DNA from 4 places in the Streptomyces sp. NPDC056296 genome. Region 1 is predicted to be linked to each of the others. Evidence: riboswitches for the same ligand, from Rfam matches in the RefSeq annotation. Region 1 holds a riboswitch; each other region holds the start of a gene.
What was found. Region 1 has a riboswitch for cobalamin ahead of metE (5-methyltetrahydropteroyltriglutamate--homocysteine S-methyltransferase). Riboswitches for the same ligand answer to the same signal wherever they lie in the genome.
Positions count from the first base shown of each region.

Region 1 (4,735 bases):
GCGGGGAGTGGATGTCCCAGACGCCGGGGCCCGCCTCGCGCGGGTAGCCGTGGGTGGCGAGTTCGCGGGCGACCTGCATGTGGGAGCGCGCCGCCTCCAGGCTGATGACGTCGGCGTCGAGGTCGTCGATGGCCTGGACGACGTCACCGAACTCGGCGTAGCACATGTGGGTGTGGATCTGGGTGTCCGGGCGTACGCCGCTCGTGCTGAGCCGGAAGGCCTCGGTGGCCCACGCCAGGTAGGCCGGGCGGTCGGCTCCGCGCAGCGGGAGGGTCTCGCGCAGCGCGGGCTCGTCCACCTGGATGACCGAACCGCCGGCCGCCTCCAGGTCGTTCACCTCGTCGCGCAGGGCGAGGGCGACCTGGCGGGCGGTGTCGCCGAGGGGCTGGTCGTCGCGGACGAAGGACCAGGCGAGCATGGTGACCGGCCCGGTGAGCATGCCCTTGACGGGGCGAGAGGTGAGCGACTGGGCGTACGTCGTCCAGCGCACCGTCATCGGTTCGGGCCGGGAGACGTCACCGGCAAGGATCGGTGGGCGGACGTAACGGGTGCCGTAGGACTGCACCCAGCCGTGCTGTGTGGCCAGGTACCCCGTCAGCTGTTCGGCGAAGTACTGCACCATGTCGTTGCGTTCGGCCTCGCCGTGCACGAGGACGTCGAGGCCGGTCTTCTCCTGGAAGGCGATGACCTCCTGGATCTCGGCCTTGATGCGCTCCTCGTAGCCTGCCGTGCCGATGCGGCCCGCGCGCAGGTCGGCGCGGGCGGTACGCACTTCGCCGGTCTGCGGGAACGAGCCGATGGTGGTGGTCGGCAGGAGCGGCAGGCCGAGGGCGGCGCGCTGGGCGGTGGCCCGCTCGGGGTAGGGCTGGGGGCGCCGGGTGTCGGTGTCCGTGACGGCGGAGGCGCGAGCGCGGACGGCGGGGTCGTGGGTGATGGGGGAGTTCACCCGGGCGGCGAGGTCGGCCCGGTTCGCGGCCAGTCGGGCGGTGATCGTGTCGGTGCCGAGGGTCAGGCCCTCGGCGAGGGTGACGATCTCGCCCGCCTTCTGGCGGGCGAAGGCGAGCCAGCGCAGGATCTGGGGGTCGGTGTCCCGTTCGGCGGCCGTGTCGAGGGGGACGTGGAGGAGGGAGCAGGAGGCGGCCACGTCGACCCGGTCGGCCAGGCCGAGCAGGGTGGCGAGGGTGGCGAGGGACTGCTCCAGGTCGTTGATCCAGACGTTGCGGCCGTCGACGACACCGGCGACCAGGCGCTTGCCGGGCAGCCCGCCCACGGCCGCGAGGGCGTCGAGGTTGGCGGCCGCGGCGTCCGTGAAGTCCAGGGCGAGTCCGTCGACGGGGGCGTTGGCCAGGACGGGCAGGGCTTCGCCGAGGCGGTCGAAGTAGGAGGCGATCAGGAGCCTCGGCCGGTCGTCGAGGGCGCCGAGGTCGCGGTAGGCGCGGGCGGCGGCGTTCAGTTCGGCCGGGGCGCGGTCCTCGACCAGGGCGGGCTCGTCGAGCTGCACCCACTCGGCGCCGGCCGCGCGCAGGTCGGCGAGGACTTCGGCGTACACGGGCAGCAGCCGGTCCAGCAGGGTGAGCGGCTCGAAGTCCGCGGGCGCGTCCGGGGCGGGCTTGGCGAGCAGCAGGTAGGTGACCGGCCCGACCAGTACCGGGCGGGCGCTCAACCCGAGCCCGAGGGCCTCCTTCAGCTCGGCCACCTGCTTGGCCGAGTCGGCGGTGAACACCGAGTCCGGGCCCAGTTCGGGCACCAGGTAGTGGTAGTTGGTGTCGAACCACTTGGTCATCTCCAGCGGCGCGACGTCCTGGGTGCCGCGGGCCATGGCGAAGTAGCCGTCCAGCGCGTCGGCGGCGACGGCGTCGCGGTGGCGGGCGGGGACCGCGCCGACCATGACGGTGGTGTCGAGGACGTGGTCGTAGTACGAGAAGTCGCCGGTCGGGACCTCGCCGATGCCGGCCTCGGCGAGCTGCCGCCAGTTGGCGGCGCGCAGTTCGGCGGCGGCCAAGTGGAGGGCTTCGGCGGTGACGCGGCCCTTCCAGTAGCCCTCGATCGCCTTCTTCAGTTCCCGGTTCGGGCCCTGGCGGGGATAGCCGTACACGGTGGCCCGTGCTGCCGCGGCCGCGGACTTGCTGGTCACGGAGATCTCCTTCGCGAGATGAATCCCTGAGATCCCGGGGACGGGACGAGAGCGCGAAGGGGTGACGACCGGGCGGGATCGACGTCGCGCGGCACAGCGCGGTCGTCCGCCTGGTATGTACGCCGACCCGCCCACGAGGTCACCGGGATGTCCGCGCACGAGTCGTCCGTACGCGGGCAACGGGCAGGTCTTCGGACTCACGGGCACGTCTCAGTCGTACGAGACATCTACTGGCCGTCGCTTCCCAGACCCTGTTCACCGGGTCCAGTGCTGATGACGGCGGTCGTTCCCGCTCACCGCTGCGGGGCAGTCCCGGATTCCCACCGGGTTCCCTCTTACGACGCTCCCGCCAGGGCCCCCAAGCCTTTTGGGCCGTGGGGGAGGACGGGGCGAACCAGCTGCGCTCGCCAGCCTACCGTGGCGTGCGGACCGGTCAGCCAGGGGCGGTTCGGCTGAGGTGCTCCCAGGACCGGTACAGATCCGCCTGGGCCCGGCCCATCTCCAGTACGTGATCGAAGGACTGGCTGCCGACTATGAGCCGTCGGGGCGGGTCCGGCAGCGCGGCCAGCTCCATGATGACCGGGGCGGCGGTCTCCGGGCCCGGGGCGACGGCGTCGCCCCACATCGCCTCCATCTCGGTGCGCAGGGGCTGATACCGCGCCAGGGGTTCGGTGTTCGTGGTGCCCGCGGTGAACAGGCCGGTCTCGTAGCCGCCCATCTGCACGATGGTGACCTTGACGCCGAACCCCTCGACCTCCATCGCGAGCGCCTCGCTGACCGAGTCCAGTGCGGCCTTGCCCGCGCCGTAGAAGCCGACGGTGGCCATGCCGCCGCCGCTGCCCATCGAGGTGACCTGGAGGAGCCGGCCCCCGCCCTGGGCGCGCAGGTGAGGAAGGGCCGCCTGGGCCACCCACACGGCGCCGAAGAAGTTCACGTCCATGTGCGCCCGGATCTGCTCCTCCGTGGCTTCCTCCACCATGCCGTAGAGCATCGCGCCGGCGTTGTTGACGACGACGTCCAGCCTGCCGAAGGCGCCTGCCGCGCGCTCAACGCCGTCGAACACGCCCTGGCGGTCGGTGACATCCAGCGAAAGAGGAACCAGGTGGTCGGGGTACTTCTCGGTCAGTTCCTCCAGGGGACCGACGTTGCGGGCGGCGGCGACCACCCGGTCGCCGCCCGCCAGCGCGGCCTCGGTGAAAGCCCTGCCCAGGCCGCGGGAGGCTCCGGTGATGAGCCAGACTCTTGCACGCGTCACACTGCCTCACTCTCAGTAAACGAAACGGCTCGTCTCGGTTCGTTCAGAGCTTAGAGGATCCCTCTCGGCTTTTCAATACGGTCCGTCTCGTTTCTCTTGGCGCCTAGACTGGGCGCATGTCCAACGAGAAGGGGCCGGACCACTCCCGGCGCAAGGAACGGTCCCGGCAGGCGATCCTCGCGGCGACCCGCGCCCTGGTCGTGGAGGAGGCGTACGAGAAGGTCACCGTCGAGGCCATCGCCACCCGGGCCGGCGTCGGCAAGCAGACGATCTACCGGCGGTGGCCGTCGAAGAGCGCGGTCGTCTTCGCCGCCCTCCTGGATCTGAGTGCGGACGCGGACGGGCAGTCGGTCGCGCTGCCGGACACGGGTGACGTCGAGGCGGACCTCAAGCTCGTCCTGCGTGCCACGGCACAGGAGTTCGCCGACCCGTCCTTCGACAGGCTGATCCGGGCCCTCAACACCGAGATCTCCAACGATGCCGCGCTGGCGGCCGAGTACCACGAGAAGCTGGCCCGGCCGCTGGACGAGGCGAAGAAGGCACGCTTGCGCAGCGCCCAGGAAGCCGGCCAGCTCGCTGCCGACGCCGACCTCGACCTGGCCCTCGAAGTGCTCTACGCCCCCCTCTTCCAGCGGTGGCTGCACCGCAGCGGCCCGCTGACCGCCGCCTACGCCGACTCACTCGTCGACGCGACCCTCAGGGCTTTCGGCCCGCCCGCCGGTGGCCCCCGCCGTTCAAGGCCGGATGCCGTGTCCTCGCCGAGGGTGGCGTAGGGGGAACACAGGCGCCCGGTGAAGTCTGGGCGAGCGGGAAGCTGGAGCAGCTTACGGCGAGGGCCGCGGCGCCGACCCGAACTGCACCGAGGTCCACAAGTGGCCGACGGCCCGGCCCGGCACCACAAGGGCGCCCCGCCGGCCGGCGAGGCGCCCTCCACCGCAGGGCAGAGCGTTCGTCAGTCGGCACCTGGGTCAGAAGTAGTGCTTTCGTCCGCCGACGGCACGCCCTGTGGCGCCGAGAATCCACAGAACCGCGCCGACGACTATCAAGATCCCGCCTATCGTCGTCAGTAGGGAGATTCCTACCAGTATTCCGATGATGAGGAGGATGAGGCCGATGACAATCATTGTGATTCCATTCTCTCGAGTCTTCTCGACACGTGAGCGCGTATTTGTGGATCTCGCTCATTGTCCCGACAGGCATGCGCCCAGCCCGGCCACTGCTGAGGTGCTGGTATCCGATTCGGAGGAGTGAGTGTTCCTCTGCGGTCCACCGATTACCCGGTTCCGGACGGTGTACGCGCACTCCTCGTCACCAACCTCCATCAAGCCGATTCCTCAGAAGCGCCG
Region 1 is NZ_JBHJRX010000051.1:13,191-17,925, forward strand. Features, by position in the region: gene metE (5-methyltetrahydropteroyltriglutamate--homocysteine S-methyltransferase) at 1-2,134, opposite strand, end outside; cobalamin riboswitch at 2,299-2,503, opposite strand; gene ACFCZF_RS30925 (SDR family NAD(P)-dependent oxidoreductase) at 2,568-3,389, opposite strand; gene ACFCZF_RS30930 (TetR/AcrR family transcriptional regulator) at 3,506-4,162, shown strand; gene ACFCZF_RS30935 (hypothetical protein) at 4,358-4,513, opposite strand.

Region 2 (4,735 bases), on a different contig from region 1:
GCCGATGACCTCGGCGAAGGCGGGGAAGATCGGGTTCTGCAACTCCGGCAGCACCAGCCCCACCAGCCGCGCGCGCTCACCCCGCAACTGCGTCGGCCGCTCGTACCCGAGAACATCCAACGCACTCAGCACCGACTGCCGGGTCGCCTCGGAAACACCGGGCTTGCCATTGAGCACCCGGCTGACCGTGGCCTCGCTGACCCCAACCTTCTTGGCCACCTGGGCAAGTCGTCGCGTCACATCCGCAAGGCTAACGCAAGCTCCGTAAGCGGCTTGCTCTCCAGACGCATTGGGATGTTTGCTCCGACTGTGCAGCGTATGCCCCTTTCAGTCCACCCTGACCCGGGCGACGACCGGAAGGTGATCGCTTCCGGTGGCGGGGAGGGTGCGGATGTGGCCGACGGTCGCGGAGCGGGCCATGACCTGGTCGATCCGGGCCACCGGGAAGGTGGCGGGGAAGCTGAGCGCGAGGCCCCGCTCGGCCACGTTCAGGTGCGTCGTCAGCGGATCCAGCGCGCGGTCGTCGACCGTGCCGTTGAGGTCGCCCAGCAGGACGATCCGGCTCAGTCGCTCGGCCGCGACGGCGTCGCCCAGCAGGCCGGCGCTCTCGTCCCGCCAGGACGACGCGAGGCCGCTCGCCCGGACGCGGACCGAGGGCAGGTGCGCGACGTACACGGCGATCTCACCGTGCGGCGTGTGCACCGAGGACCGCAGTCCGCGGTTCCACTCCTCCGTGATGCCCCGGGGCTTGATGTCGAGCGGCCGGGCACCGGTGAGCGGATGCCTCGACCAGAGTCCGACCGTGCCCTGAACCGTCCGGTACGGGTACTCCGCGGCGAGAGTCTTCTCGTACACGTCCAGTGCCGGCGGCACCAGCTCCTGGAGCGCGATGAGGTCGGGCCCGGCATCGGCCAGTGCACGGGCCGTGCCCGCGGGGTCGGTGTTCTCGTCGCTGACGTTGTGCTGCACCACGACCAGGTCGGCGGCGCCGGGCTCCGGCGCGGGCAGGAGCAGTCCGCCGAAGAGGTACGTCCAGGCAGCCAGCGGCAGGAGCAGCGCCACCAGCGCGACGGCCGAGCGGCGCAGCAGCGCGAGGAGGAGCAGCACCACGATCACCAGGCCGAGCCACGGCAGGAACGATTCCAGCAGACTGCCCAGCCCGCCCACCGCATTGGGGACCACCCCGTGGAGCACCAGCAGGGCGGCCGTCAGCACCGCCGCCCCGGCGAGCACTCGCCCCCGCGCCCACACCGACCTGCCCCGCGTTTCCGTTCGTTCGACCATCGTTCCCGTCCACTCGTCCTTGCTCGTCAGGACGCCGCACCAGGTGGATCGGGTTCCGGTGCGGGGAGGCGCGAACGTTCCCGTGCTGCAAGAAGAACCGGAAAGTTGCAGAAATGACGCCACGTCACGTCCCGGCAGTCGGCCTCGTTCAAAGCCTTGACCGGTACAGAACAGTGCCCTTACGGTCACGACCGCAACACCTTGCAGTCATCTTGCAGAAATGTATTGCAAGGGTGCGCCGACTCCCCAGTCAGCCATCGATCGGCATCCAGGACACCCGCATCCTCACACGGGAGACTCCATGCACAGGAGCATCAGCAGAGCGCGAAGAAACACCGCCGCAGCACTTGCACTCACCGCCGGCGTGGCCGGCAGCCTCCTCACCACCGCGGTACCGGCGCAGGCTTCCCCGCCCGGCGACAAGGACGTCACCGCGGTGATGTTCGAATGGAAGTTCAGTTCGGTCGCCAAGGCGTGCACCGACACCCTCGGCCCGGCCGGCTACGGCTTCGTCCAGGTCTCCCCGCCTCAGGAGCACATCCAGGGCGGGCAGTGGTGGACCTCCTACCAGCCGGTCAGCTACAAGATCGCGGGCCGCCTCGGTGACCGCGGACAGTTCAAGAGCATGGTCGACACGTGTCACGCGGCGGGTGTGAAGGTCGTCGCCGACTCGGTCATCAACCATATGTCGGCCGGGAACGGCACCGGAACCGGCGGCTCGTCGTACACCAAGTACAACTATCCGGGCATCTACTCGGCGCCCGACTTCGACAACTGCACCTCGCAGATCAACGACTACCGCAACCGCTTCAACGTCCAGGAGTGCGAGCTGGTCGGGCTCGCGGACCTGGACACCGGCGAGGACTACGTCCGGGGCAGGATCGCCGGCTACCTCAACGACCTGCTGTCACTCGGCGTCGACGGCTTCCGGATCGACGCGGCCAAGCACATGGCCGCCGGAGACCTGGCCGACATCAAGTCCCGCCTCAGCAACCCGAACGTGTACTGGAAGCACGAGGCCATCCACGGTGCCGGCGAGGCCGTCTCCCCGACCGAGTACCTCGGCAGCGGCGACGTCCAGGAATTCCGCTACGGACGCGACCTCAAGCGCGTCTTCAACGGCGAGAACCTCGCGTACCTGAAGAACTTCGGCGAAGCCTGGGGCCACATGCCCTCGGACAAGTCCAACGTCTTCGTCGCCAACCACGACACCGAACGCAACGGCGAGACCCTCAGCTACAAGGACGGCGCCAACTACACCCTGGCCAACGTCTTCATGCTGGCCTGGCCGTACGGCAACCCCGACGTCCACTCCGGCTACGAGTTCTCCGACCGCGACGCGGGCCCGCCGAGCGGCGGCCAGGTGAACGCCTGCTACAGCGACGGCTGGAAGTGCCAGCACGCCTGGCGCGAGATCTCCTCCATGGTCGGCTTCCGCAACGCCGCCCGCGGCCAGTCGGTGACCGACTGGTGGGACAACGGCGGCGACCGGATCGCCTTCGGGCGCGGCTCCAAGGCGTACGTCGCCATCAACCACGAGGGCTCCTCGCTGACCCGTACGTTCCAGACGTCGCTGCCCGCCGGCGACTACTGCGACGTTCAGTCCGGCAAGGGTGTCACCGTCGACGGATCCGGCCGGTTCACCGCCACCCTCGGCGCCCACACGGCCGCGGCCCTGCACGTCAACGCCCGGAACTGCGACGGTGGCACCGCTCCCGACCCCGACCCGGTGACCTCCGGCGTGTCCTTCGCCGTCAACGCCTCCACCAACCCGGGCCAGAACATCTACGTGACCGGCAACAGGCCGGAACTGGGCAACTGGAACCCGGGCAGCGCCCTCAAGCTCGACCCGGCCGCCTATCCGGTGTGGAAACTGGACGTGGAGCTCCCCGAGGGCACGTCCTTCGAGTACAAGTACATCCGCAAGGACGAGGCAGGGAACGTGACCTGGGAAAGCGGCGCCAACCGCACCGCGACCGTCACCTCCACCAAAACCACACTCAACGACACCTGGCGCGGCTGACCCCGCCTGCCTCCTGTGGCCGTCCCCGCCTCTGTCGACGGGGACGGCCACAGCCGCCTGTGCCTTCCCCGTGGAGAGCGGGCGTGGGACAGGCGCTAAGCTGCAAGCGCCTCGCGGGGGAAGTCCGGTCGAAGTCCGGCGCTGACCCGCAACGGTAGGCGGAGCCCTCGAACAGGGTGGTTCCGTAAGCCCGATTACCCGCGGTGGTGAAGCTCCTGTCAATCGCCGTGGACTGCGAGAGGTGCTGCGCACGGCGCCCAGCGCCCGGGCCCGCTCCTTCGAACACGCAGGTGCACGGCCCGAGGCGAAAGCGATCCGCCTGTGGCCACGCTCCGCGACCGTAAACCCGTCGTACCGCACCAACGTACGAGCGGCGGACCCCCACCACCTCAGCGTGTCTCGCTGCCCCTGCTCGTGACGGCCCTGTGCGTCGCGCTCCCCGTCTCCCTGGCCTGCGGGGCGGGCATCGGGGCGTCGGGGCTCTCGTGGAGCGAGGCGCTGCACTACCTCTGGGCGGGGCTGACCGGCGGGGCCATCGCACCGGACGAGGTCTCCTCCTACACCATCGTGTGGGAACTCCGCTTCCCCCGCGCCGTGCTCGCGGCCGTCGTCGGTGCCGGTCTGGCATCCGTCGGCGTCGCCGTACAGGCCATGGTCCGCAACGCGCTCGCGGACCCGTTCGTACTCGGCATCTCCTCCGGCGCCGCCGTCGGAGCCAACGCCGTGCTCATCTTCGGCGCCTTCGGCGCTCTCGGTATCTGGGCGCTGTCCACGGCGGCGTTCGTCTCCGCGCTCGCCGCCATGACGCTGGTGTACGCGATCGCCCGGACCCCGAGGGGGCTGACGCCGCTCCGGCTGGTGCTGACCGGTACCGCGTTGTACTACGGGTTCTCGGCCGTGACCACGTTCATGGTGTTCGCCGCCGAACACGGTGAAGCGGCCCGGTCCGCGGTGATGTGGCTGCTCGGCAGTCTGGGCGGCGCGAGCTGGTCCTCCGTACCGATCGCCGCGGGCGCGGTACTCGGCGGCCTCGTCCACCTCGGCTGGTCGGCCCGGCGCCTGAACGCCCTCGCCATGGGCGACGAGACCGCTGCCGCGCTGGGCGTGGACCCCGGGCGGCTGCGCAAGGAACTGTTCCTCACCGCAGCCGCCGTCACCGGGGCCGTGGTCGCGGTCAGCGGGGCGATCGGCTTCGTGGGCCTGATGGTTCCGCACGCCGCCCGGATGCTGGTCGGGGCGGACCACCGCAGGCTGCTGGCCGTGGCCCCGCTGGCCGGCGCCGTGCTGCTGATCTGGGTGGACATCCTGTCGCGCGTGGTGCTCGCCCCGGCCGAGCTGCCGCTGGGCGTACTGACCGCCGCCATCGGCGTGCCCTGCTTCGTCCTGCTCATGCGCCGCCGCACCTACACCTTCGGAGGCGTGTGATGC
Region 2 is NZ_JBHJRX010000058.1:870-5,604, reverse strand. Features, by position in the region: gene ACFCZF_RS32775 (LacI family DNA-binding transcriptional regulator) at 1-240, opposite strand, end outside; gene ACFCZF_RS32770 (endonuclease/exonuclease/phosphatase family protein) at 328-1,284, opposite strand; gene ACFCZF_RS32765 (carbohydrate-binding module family 20 domain-containing protein) at 1,586-3,307, shown strand; cobalamin riboswitch at 3,392-3,527, shown strand; gene ACFCZF_RS32760 (FecCD family ABC transporter permease) at 3,629-4,732, shown strand; gene ACFCZF_RS32755 (ABC transporter ATP-binding protein) at 4,732-4,735, shown strand, end outside.
Region 2: linked by a shared signal. The riboswitch ahead of ACFCZF_RS32760 (FecCD family ABC transporter permease) and the one ahead of metE (5-methyltetrahydropteroyltriglutamate--homocysteine S-methyltransferase) in region 1 are both predicted to bind cobalamin.

Region 3 (4,735 bases), on a different contig from region 1:
AGGACACGTCCTGTGCCACCGACGCCGCGAACAGCTGGTCGTCCGGGTCCTGCACCACCAGCTGCACCGTGGTCCGCAGCCGGGTCAGTCCCTTGCGGCCGTACGTCACCGGCTCCCCGTCGACCGTCAACGTCCCCGCGCGCGGCCTCAGTCCGCCGCTGAGCAGCCGCATCAGCGTGGTCTTGCCGCTGCCGTTGCGGCCCAGCAGCGCGAGCGCACGCCCCTCGCGCACCGCGAAGTCCAGGCCGGCGAGCACGTCCGGGCCCTCCTCGTACGCGAAGGACACGCCCCGCAGGGCGACCAGGGACGACGCGGCCGACTCCATCCTCTCGATCGTCTCGCTCACTACAGCGGCCTCTCCAGTACGAGGGTGAGGGCGGCCAGCGCCGCCAGCAGCGCGACGCTCGCCGCCGTGAAGGGCACGGAGACGCGGGCCTCGGGCACCAGGACGCGCAGGGTGCCGTCGTAGCCGCGCCCGGCGAGCCCCGACTGGAGCCGCGCCGCCCGGTCGAAGGCCCGCACGAACGCCGTGGCGCCGAGCCCGCCGAGCGAACGCCAGGCGGCGGCCCGGGTGGTGTGGCCCAGCCGCGCGGCCTGCGCCTCCCGCACCCGGCGCACGGAGTCCAGCAGCAGGAAGCTCATGCGGTACGTCACCAGCGCCACGTCGACCACCGGCGCGGGCACGCCGGCCCGCACCAGACGGGGCAGCAGGTCGGACATCGGTGTGGTGAACGCGAAGAGCAGCACCCCGAGGGAGGCCGCCGAGGTGCGCAGCAGCAGCTCACCGGCGCGCACCGGCCCGCCGTCCGCCGCCGTCAGGAACCCGTCCGGGCCCCCGACCTGCACCAGCAGCGGCAGCGCCCCGGTCACGCAGAAGCCCAGCGGCACGCGGTACGCCCGCCACAGCCGGCGCCCGGGCACACCCGCCGGGCCGAGCAGCACGGCGAGCGCCGTCACCAGCACCAGCGCCGCGCCCGGCCAGGGCGGCAGCGAGATCGCGAGCACGGTCAGCCCCAGCCCGAGCACGGCCTTGTCCACGGGATGGCGGCGGCGCCAGCGACTGCTGTGCGCCGCCGCGTCGATCGGCAGCACTCAGTCCCCTTCGGGGACGCCCCGCGGCGCCGCGGCAGCCCGCTCCTCGCCCTGCCGCCGGCCCCGACGCAGCCCGAAGTAGTAGGCCAGCACGCCCGCGCCGATCGCGGCCTGCACGGCGAACAGCGCCGACTCGATCTCCCCGGACGGCGGCTCGTACAGCGGTGAGAACCACGGCTCGTAGTCCGGCTCGATCTCCGTGATCGCCGTCTCCGCCTCGGCGTCGGCACCGGCGAACGGCTCCTCCTTGTGGTCGCCGAGACCCAGGACCAGCGGCAGCACCGCGAGCGCGGCCACGGCGAGCAGCAGCAGGGCGTTGATCTTCGCGTTGCGGCTCATCGGGCCACCGCCTCCGGCTCGTCGGTGCTGGTCTTGCCGGCCTTGGTCAACAGCACGCCCAGCCGGGTCAGTTCGCCCTTGCTGGACTGCACCAGCAGCCGCATCACGATGACCGTGAGCAGGCCCTCGCTCACCGCGAGCGGGATCTGCGTGACGGCGAAGATGGACCCGAACTTGCCGAGCGCGCCCAGGAACCCGCTGCTCGGGTCCGGGAACGCCAGCGCCAGCTGCACGCTGGTGACGCAGTAGGTCGACAGGTCGGCGACGAACGCCCCGAAGAACACCGCGACCATCAGCGGCACGTCGTAGCGGCGCAGCAGCCGGTAGACGGCGTAGCCGGCCCACGGGCCCACGATCGCCATCGAGAAGACGTTGGCGCCGAGCGTGGTAAGCCCGCCGTGCGCCAGCAGCAGCGCCTGGAAGAGCAGGGTGATGGTGCCCAGCACCGCCATGATCGGCGGACGGAAGAGAATGGCACCCAGACCGGTGCCGGTCGGGTGTGAGCAACTGCCGGTGACGGACGGCAGTTTCAGGGCAGACAGAACGAACGTGAAGGCTCCGGAGGCACCGAGGAGCAAGGTGCTCTCCGGGTGCTCCCTGACCTCACGGGTGAGTGACCGTACTCCGTGGACGACGAACGGCGCGGACGCGACACCCCAGGCGATCGCGTGCGCCGGTGGCAGAAAGCCCTCGGCTATGTGCATGGCTCAGCAGACCCTCTCCAGCACCTCGTGGATGGACGACGCGCCTTGGCCGGTCTCCTGGCTTACGGGTACCACCGCCCGTGCTCCGCCTTCCCGGGTCCTAGAACCCAGTGGCTGCCTGTTGGGGCCGGAGCCGGACTTCCCGATTCACAGTGGCGAGGGCCGCACCGGCATCACACCGGATTTCCCGTTCACCAAGGCGTGGCGACAGTAGTGCTCCCACAGGGGTGGTGACAAGCGGGCCTCCGGTCCGGCCGGTCCGGCGAACAGGCCCCGGGGCTGCGGAAACAGCCGCCGGCGCCGCGCCTTCGGCCGCCGTCAGTCGGGCCGGTCCCGCTCGGTGCGCCGGACCACCATGGCGCGTGCCCGTGTGCTCAGCGCGGTCGCGGCGGCGGTGAGGAACACGAAGCTGTAGGCGATCTGCAGAACGGTCACGACCCGCGCGGCCTGGCCCCGCGGGGTGATGTCCCCGTAGCCGACGGTGGCGAGTGTCACCACGGTGAAGTACAGCGCGTCGACGCGGGTGCGCAGGCCCGTGAACTCGCCCGGCTGCTTGGCGAGGGCGTAGTAGGTGGCCGAGAAGACGTGCACGGACAGGATGATCAGCAGGGGGATGACCACACCGGGCCGGGTCTCCGGGCGGTCGATGAGGACGTGGCGGATCTGGCGGAGCAGCAGCACGGCCACGAAGGTCAGCAACAGGGCGAACAGCAGCCAGCTCAGTACCGGACGCCCGGGGCCGAGATGGTCGAGGGGGAGGAGGAAGTAGGCCACGACCGTGCCCACCACGATGCCGGCCCGCGCGAGCCAGGGCCGGGCCGTGCGCCAGGCGGTACGCCATCGGGCGCCGTCCGTCCGCGCGGTGGTGGCCCGGCGCTCCGTCACCGTGCCGTCTCCGGCGCCGCCTTCGGCGGTTCCGCTCCCGCGCCCGGTTCTGTCCGGCGTACCAGCTGGGTGACGACGAAGGCGACCACCGACGCGGTGACGATCAGCGGCATCTGGTCGTACGCGTCCCCGCCCACCAGCAGCACCGCCAGCACCGCGCTGGCCAGCGGCAGCCCGGTCACCGCGGCCGCCGCGGCGGAGATGCCGAGGGCGAGGGCCGGGGTCGCGCCGAAGCCGGGCAGGCCGGAGCAGGCCATGGCCGTCGCCGTGCCCAGCAGTACGGCCGGGAAGATCGGGCCGCCGCGCAGACTGCCCAGCGCGATGCCCCAGGCCAGCCCCTTGCAGGCGACGAGCGCGACCAGCGCGCCCACCGACCAGGCGTGCGGGTGCGCGGCGAGCTGGGCGAGGGTCGCCTGACCGGACAGCGCCGCCTCCGCCGGGGAACGGCCGGTGATCAGGGCGTACGCGGTGAGGCAGACGCCGACCGCCGTGGCGCAGGCGACGGTGCGCAGGGCCGTGCGGTGCCGCGTCCAGGAGACGGTCCGGTGGCCCAGCTCGCGGGCCAGCGTGATCAGCACCGCGATCAGCGCCGCCGTCGGCACGCCCCACAAAAAGTCGCCCGCGTCCGGGTTGGCGCCCGGCGGCACGTCGTGCAGGGCCAGCGCGCCGATCTTCAGGCCGGTCCACTCCCCGAATCCGGTGAAGACCAGGGCGCCCGCCGCGCTGGCCAGCAGACAGGGCAGCAGCAGGGCGACCAGCTGGGCGCCGCCGAGCCCTGCCCCCTCGATGAGCAGGACGGCCGCGACCACCGGCCCGCCGAGGATGGTGGAGATCGCGGCGGTGGAGCCGGCCGTGGCCAGGATCGCGCGCGCCCTCGGGTCTCCCGCCGCCCCCGCCCGCCGCACCGCCAGCAGGGCGAGCCCGCTGCCGACGGCCATCAGCGGGGCCTCCGGGCCCAGCACCACGCCGAGCGGCAGCGTGGCGAGCGCCGCCAGGACGGCGCCGGGCAGCGCGCGGGGGCCGACGGGCGCGCCGCCCAGCCCGTTCACCGGCAGATGGCCGCCGCCGCCCGGCATCCGGGTCACGATCGGCGCCAGGATCAGCCCGGCGAGCACCAGGGCGGGCAGCGGCCACCACCAGGGCGGGGCGTCGTACCCGGCGGCCTCGGGCAGCGACGACCACACCCAGTGCTGGAACTCGTGCTGGAGGCCGACGAAGAAGAAACAGGCCAGCGCGATGGGAACGCCCAGCAGCACGCACAGCAGCAACAGCCGCAGATAGCCGGGGCTGAGCAGGGTGCGCCGCAGGGACTGCTCGGCCCGGGCCGGCACCGCGTTTCGCCGGGGCGGGCTGAGTCGTCACGGGCCCTCCTGGTCCGACGGTCCGTCTGGTCCGACGGTCCGTCGCGCGCGTTCGCAGGTGCGCTTCAGTAAACGCGAGTGTGCGCTTCAGTAAACGCGAGGCGGGGGAGGGCCGCATGCGCACGGTTCCGTTCCGGGGACCGGGCGGCGCGGCGCGGTCGGACCCGGTTCACCCGTGCGGCGGACCCGCATGGCCGCGCGGGGCGGGTGCCCGCAGGCTCGAAGTGACCTGTCGGCGCCTCGCGGTGCCGGCGGGGGCAGGCCCGTACGGGGAACACCGGAAAGGACTCCGCTCATGAGCCAGCACGCCGCACCTTCTCCCGGCAGCCCGACGCACGGCGCCGACGCCCCGCG
Region 3 is NZ_JBHJRX010000008.1:143,144-147,878, forward strand. Features, by position in the region: gene ACFCZF_RS08095 (ATP-binding cassette domain-containing protein) at 1-325, opposite strand, end outside; gene cbiQ (cobalt ECF transporter T component CbiQ) at 346-1,092, opposite strand; gene ACFCZF_RS08105 (energy-coupling factor ABC transporter substrate-binding protein) at 1,093-1,431, opposite strand; gene ACFCZF_RS08110 (energy-coupling factor ABC transporter permease) at 1,428-2,135, opposite strand; cobalamin riboswitch at 2,165-2,349, opposite strand; gene ACFCZF_RS08115 (potassium channel family protein) at 2,454-2,927, opposite strand; gene ACFCZF_RS08120 (chloride channel protein) at 3,017-4,351, opposite strand; gene ACFCZF_RS08125 (hypothetical protein) at 4,677-4,735, shown strand, end outside.
Region 3: linked by a shared signal. The riboswitch ahead of ACFCZF_RS08110 (energy-coupling factor ABC transporter permease) and the one ahead of metE (5-methyltetrahydropteroyltriglutamate--homocysteine S-methyltransferase) in region 1 are both predicted to bind cobalamin.

Region 4 (4,735 bases), on a different contig from region 1:
AGCAGGTTCTTGGTGGTGGTCTCGGTGGTCATTACTGGCAGGCCTCGCAGGACTCGGGGTTTTCCAGGGAGCAGGCGACCGCTTCGGGGTCCGGGCCGGCCTGCACGGGGACGGTGGTGGCTCGGGCGGCGGCGCGGGCGATGCGGGTCGCCGGGCGGGAGCGCAGGTAGTACGTGGTCTTCAGGCCCTGCTTCCAGGCGTACGCGTACATCGAGGAGAGCTTCCCGATGGTCGGCGTCTCCAGGAACAGGTTCAGCGACTGGGCCTGGTCGAGGTACGGGGTGCGGGCGGCGGCCATGTCGATCAGGCCGCGCTGCGGGATCTCCCAGGCGGTGCGGTACAGCGCGCGGACGTCCTCGGGGATCCAGGTGAAGTCCTGCACCGAGCCGCCCGCCTCGCGCAGCGCCTCGCGGGTGCGGGCGTCCCACACGCCGAGTCGCTTGAGGTCGTCCACCAGGTAGGAGTTGACCTGGAGGAATTCGCCCGACAGCGTCTCGCGCTTGAACAGGTTGGACACCTGCGGCTCGATGCACTCGTAGACGCCCGCGATGGAGGCGATGGTCGCCGTCGGGGCGATCGCGAGGAGCAGGGAGTTGCGCAGGCCGGTCGCGGCGATGCGCTCGCGCAGGGCCGCCCAGCGCTCCGGCCAGGCCTGCTCGACGCCGTAGTGGTCGGGGTGCAGCACCCCCCGGGCGGTACGGGTCTTCTCCCAGGCCGGCAGCGGGCCGTTGCGCTCGGCGAGGTCGGCGGAGGTCTCGTACGCGGCGAGCATGATGCGCTCGGCGATGCGGGTGGAGAGGGCCTTCGCCTCGGGCGAGTCGAAGGGCAGGCCCAGCTGGAAGAAGACGTCCTGGAGGCCCATCGCGCCGAGGCCCACCGGACGCCAGCGGGCGTTGGAGCGGCCCGCCTGCTCGGTCGGGTAGAAGTTGATGTCGACGACCCGGTCGAGGAAGGTGACGGCGGTGCGGACGGTGGCGTCCAGGCGCTCCCAGTCGATGTCCCGGGAAGCCGGGTCCACGAAGGCGCCCAGGTTCACCGAGCCCAGGTTGCAGACCGCCGTCTCCCCGTCGTCCGTGACCTCCAGGATCTCCGTGCAGAGGTTGGAGGAGTGGACGACGTGACCGGGCTCCGCGGTCTGGTTGGCGGTGCGGTTGGCGGTGTCCTTGAAGGTCATCCAGCCGTTGCCGGTCTGCGCGAGGGTGCGCATCATGCGGCCGTACAGCTCACGGGCGGGGAGGGTCTTGCGGGCCAGCCCCGCGGCCTCGGCCTCGCGGTACGCGGCGTCGAACTCCGCGCCCCACAGGTCGACCAGCTCGGGCACGTCGGCGGGCGAGAACAGCGACCACGGTCCGTCGGCGTCCACCCGGCGCATGAACTCGTCCGGCACCCAGTGCGCGAGGTTCAGGTTGTGCGTGCGGCGGGCGTCCTCACCGGTGTTGTCCCGCAGCTCCAGGAACTCCTCGATGTCGGCGTGCCAGGTCTCCAGGTAGACCGCCGCCGCGCCCTTGCGCCGGCCGCCCTGGTTCACGGCGGCGACCGAGGCGTCCAGCGTCTTCAGGAACGGGACGATGCCGTTGGAGTGACCGTTGGTGCCGCGGATCAGCGAACCCCGGGCGCGGACACGGGAGTAGGCGATGCCGATGCCGCCGGCGTGCTTGGAGAGGTTGGCGACCTGGTGATAGCGGTCGTAGATGGAGTCCAGCTCGTCCTTGGGGGAGTCCAGGAGGTAGCAGGACGACATCTGGGCGTGCCGGGTACCGGAGTTGAACAGGGTGGGGGAGGAGGGCAGGTAGTCGAGGCTGCTCATCAGCCCGTACAGCGCGGCCACCTCGTCGGCCGAACGCGTGCTGTCGTCCTCGGCGAGTCCGGCGGCCACCCGCAGCATGAAGTGCTGGGGCGTCTCGACGACCTCGCGGGTGATCGGGTGCCGGAGCAGGTAGCGGCTGTACACGGTGCGCAGGCCGAAGTAGCCGAAGCGGTCGTCGGCGGCCGGGTCGATCAGCGCGTCCAGGCGGTCCGCGTGCAGCCGTACGAACTCGGCGGTGCGGTCGGCGATCAGGCCCTCGCGGTGACCGGTGGCGACCGACCCGGTGAACGAGGTGACGCCCTGCGAGGCGGCCTCGGCGCGGATGCCGATGGTCAGCAGCCGGGCGGCCAGCCTGGAGTAGACCGGGTCCTCCGAGATGAGCCCGGCCGCCGCCTCCGTGGCGAGCTCCCGCAGCTCGGACTCGTCCGCACGGGCGGACCGGCCGCGCAGTGCGGCGGCGGCGACCCGGCCCGGGTCGGCGCCCGGGAGGTCGGCGGTCAGCTCGGTCAGGTTCCGCAGCAACGCGGCACCGGGCCCGTCGGGCCGCTCGGTCACCGGGGCCGCTGAAGTCGTCGCCGGGGTCGCTGAAACCGGGTCGGCTGGCGCGATGGTCACGTGGGGGCACTCCCTCGCTCGGCACGGGGCCTGGGGGAGGGCAGGGGCAGCTCACGAGCGCACGCGGCGTCGCGTCCACCGGCCCACTCCACGAGGCCCGGACGTCAGGCACCCGGACCGGGACGGTACGGGCGCACTGTCGGCAGGTCCTCGGACTGGACATGCGTGTGCACACGTGCGGAGACGCGCGGATACACACAAGTACACCGTTGCGGGACAGTTCCGGATTCGCACCGGATTCCCCTGCGGCGACAGCGAGCACGAGCATACATCTTGTGCCGGGTTCGGCGAGCACCCCCAGATGTTGTGTCGCGGAGGGGCCGTTGAGGGGTGGCGCTGGTGTCAGAGCGTCAGTTCATAGGTGAGGAGCGTGATGTCGTCGAGCTCCGGCAGCGGGTTCCAGTCGCGGTCGGGTGTGCGGGCGAAGCCCATCCGTTCGTAGAGGCGGTGGGCGCTGCGCATGGTGCGCTGGGTGGACAGCACGACGCGCGCGCAGCCCTCGACGGCCCGGGACCGGTCGACGCAGGTCCGTACGAGGGCCTCGCCCACCCCGCGTCCGCGTGCCTCGCGGGCGACGGCGAGCATCCGTATCTCGGCCTCGCCGGGCCGGGCGATGTCGGCCATGGGGCCGCCGGACGGCACGAAGGTCACGCCGCCGAGCACCCGGCCGTCCGCCGCGGCGACCAGCACCTCGGCGGCCGCCGCCCGCTTGGCCACGTTCCTCAGTTCGCCGAGGTACGCGTCGCTCTCCCCGAAGTCCAGGAGGCCGTCTTGTAGATAGGCCTGCGCGGTGATCTCACCGACGGTGCCGTACTCGTCCGCCGCCGCCTGCCGGATCACGAAGTCCATGACGACGAGTGTGCCCGACGGGTACGACAACGGGCCGCCGGATTTCTCCGACGGCCCGCCGCGTAGCAGGGACGGCGATCAGTGCGAGGTGCCCGCCGTGGCCGGCGGCAGCTCCACCTCGACGCCGGGGTCGCCCGCGTCCGCCGTGTAGTCGCTCGGCTTGGTCTCGTCGACGCCGTCGGGCGCCTTGAGAGCCCGCATGACGAAGGTCAGGACCACGGTGACCACGACGTTCAGCACGAAGGCGGTGAGGCCGATGTAGCCGATCTCGCCGATGCCCGGGATCTCCTCGGAGGAGCCGCCGAAGTGCTTCTGCGTCGGCGAGGCGACACCGTAGGCGGCGGCCGTGCCGTAGATCATGCCGACCGCCCAGCCGCCGAGCAGCGCCCAGCGGTGGAACCAGCGGGTGAACAGGCCGCCGACCAGCGCCGGGAAGGTCTGCAGGATCCAGATGCCGCCGAGCAGCTGGAAGTTGATCGCGACCGTCTTGTCCATGCCGAGGACGAAGACCAGCGCGCCCACCTTCACCAGCAGGGACGTCAGCTTGGAGACCTTCGTCTCCTGGGCCGGGGTGGCGTCCGGCTTGATGAAGTCCTTGTAGATGTTGCGGGTGAAGAGGTTCGCGGCCGCGATCGACATGATCGCCGCCGGGACCAGGGCGCCGATGCCGATCGCCGCGAAGGCCACGCCGGCGAACCAGTCCGGGAACATGTTCTCGAACAGCTGCGGGATCGCCAGCTGCCCGTTCTCCACCTTGACCCCGGCCGCGATCGCCATGAAGCCCAGCAGCGCGAGCAGGCCCAGCATCAGCGAGTACAGCGGCAGGATCGTGGTGTTGCGGCGGATCACCTCACGGCTGCGCGAGGACAGCGTCGCGGTGATCGAGTGCGGGTACATGAAGAGCGCGAGCGCCGAGCCGAGCGCCAGGGTGGCGTATGTCCACTGGCCGCCGTGGTCCGGCACCAGTCCGCCCTTGCCCGACTCGCTGAACTTGTCGTTCGCCGCGGCGAAGATGTCGTCGAACCCGCCGAGCTTGATCGGGATGTAGATGATCGCCACCGCGATCACGATGTAGATCAGCGTGTCCTTCACGAACGCGATCAGCGCGGGCGCGCGCAGTCCCGACGAGTAGGTGTACGCCGCCAGCACACCGAAGGCGATCAGCAGCGGCAGGTCCTTGATGAACCAGTTGGTGTCCTTCCCGCCGCCGACGCCCATCACGTCAAGGACGGCCTGGATGCCGACCAGCTGGAGCGCGATGTACGGCATCGTGGCGAGGATGCCGGTGACGGCGACCGCGAGGGACAGCCCCTTCGAGCCGAACCGGCCGCGTACGAAGTCCGAGGTCGTCACGTACCCGTGCTTGTGGGAGACCGACCACAGCCGCGGCAGGAAGGTGAAGATCAGCGGGTAGACCAGGATCGTGTACGGCACCGCGAAGAAGCCGGCCGCGCCCGCCGCGTA
Region 4 is NZ_JBHJRX010000016.1:120,992-125,726, reverse strand. Features, by position in the region: gene ACFCZF_RS14670 (ribonucleotide-diphosphate reductase subunit beta) at 1-32, opposite strand, end outside; gene ACFCZF_RS14665 (ribonucleoside-diphosphate reductase subunit alpha) at 32-2,422, opposite strand; cobalamin riboswitch at 2,546-2,707, opposite strand; gene ACFCZF_RS14660 (GNAT family N-acetyltransferase) at 2,765-3,271, opposite strand; gene mctP (monocarboxylate uptake permease MctP) at 3,350-4,735, opposite strand, start outside.
Region 4: linked by a shared signal. The riboswitch ahead of ACFCZF_RS14665 (ribonucleoside-diphosphate reductase subunit alpha) and the one ahead of metE (5-methyltetrahydropteroyltriglutamate--homocysteine S-methyltransferase) in region 1 are both predicted to bind cobalamin.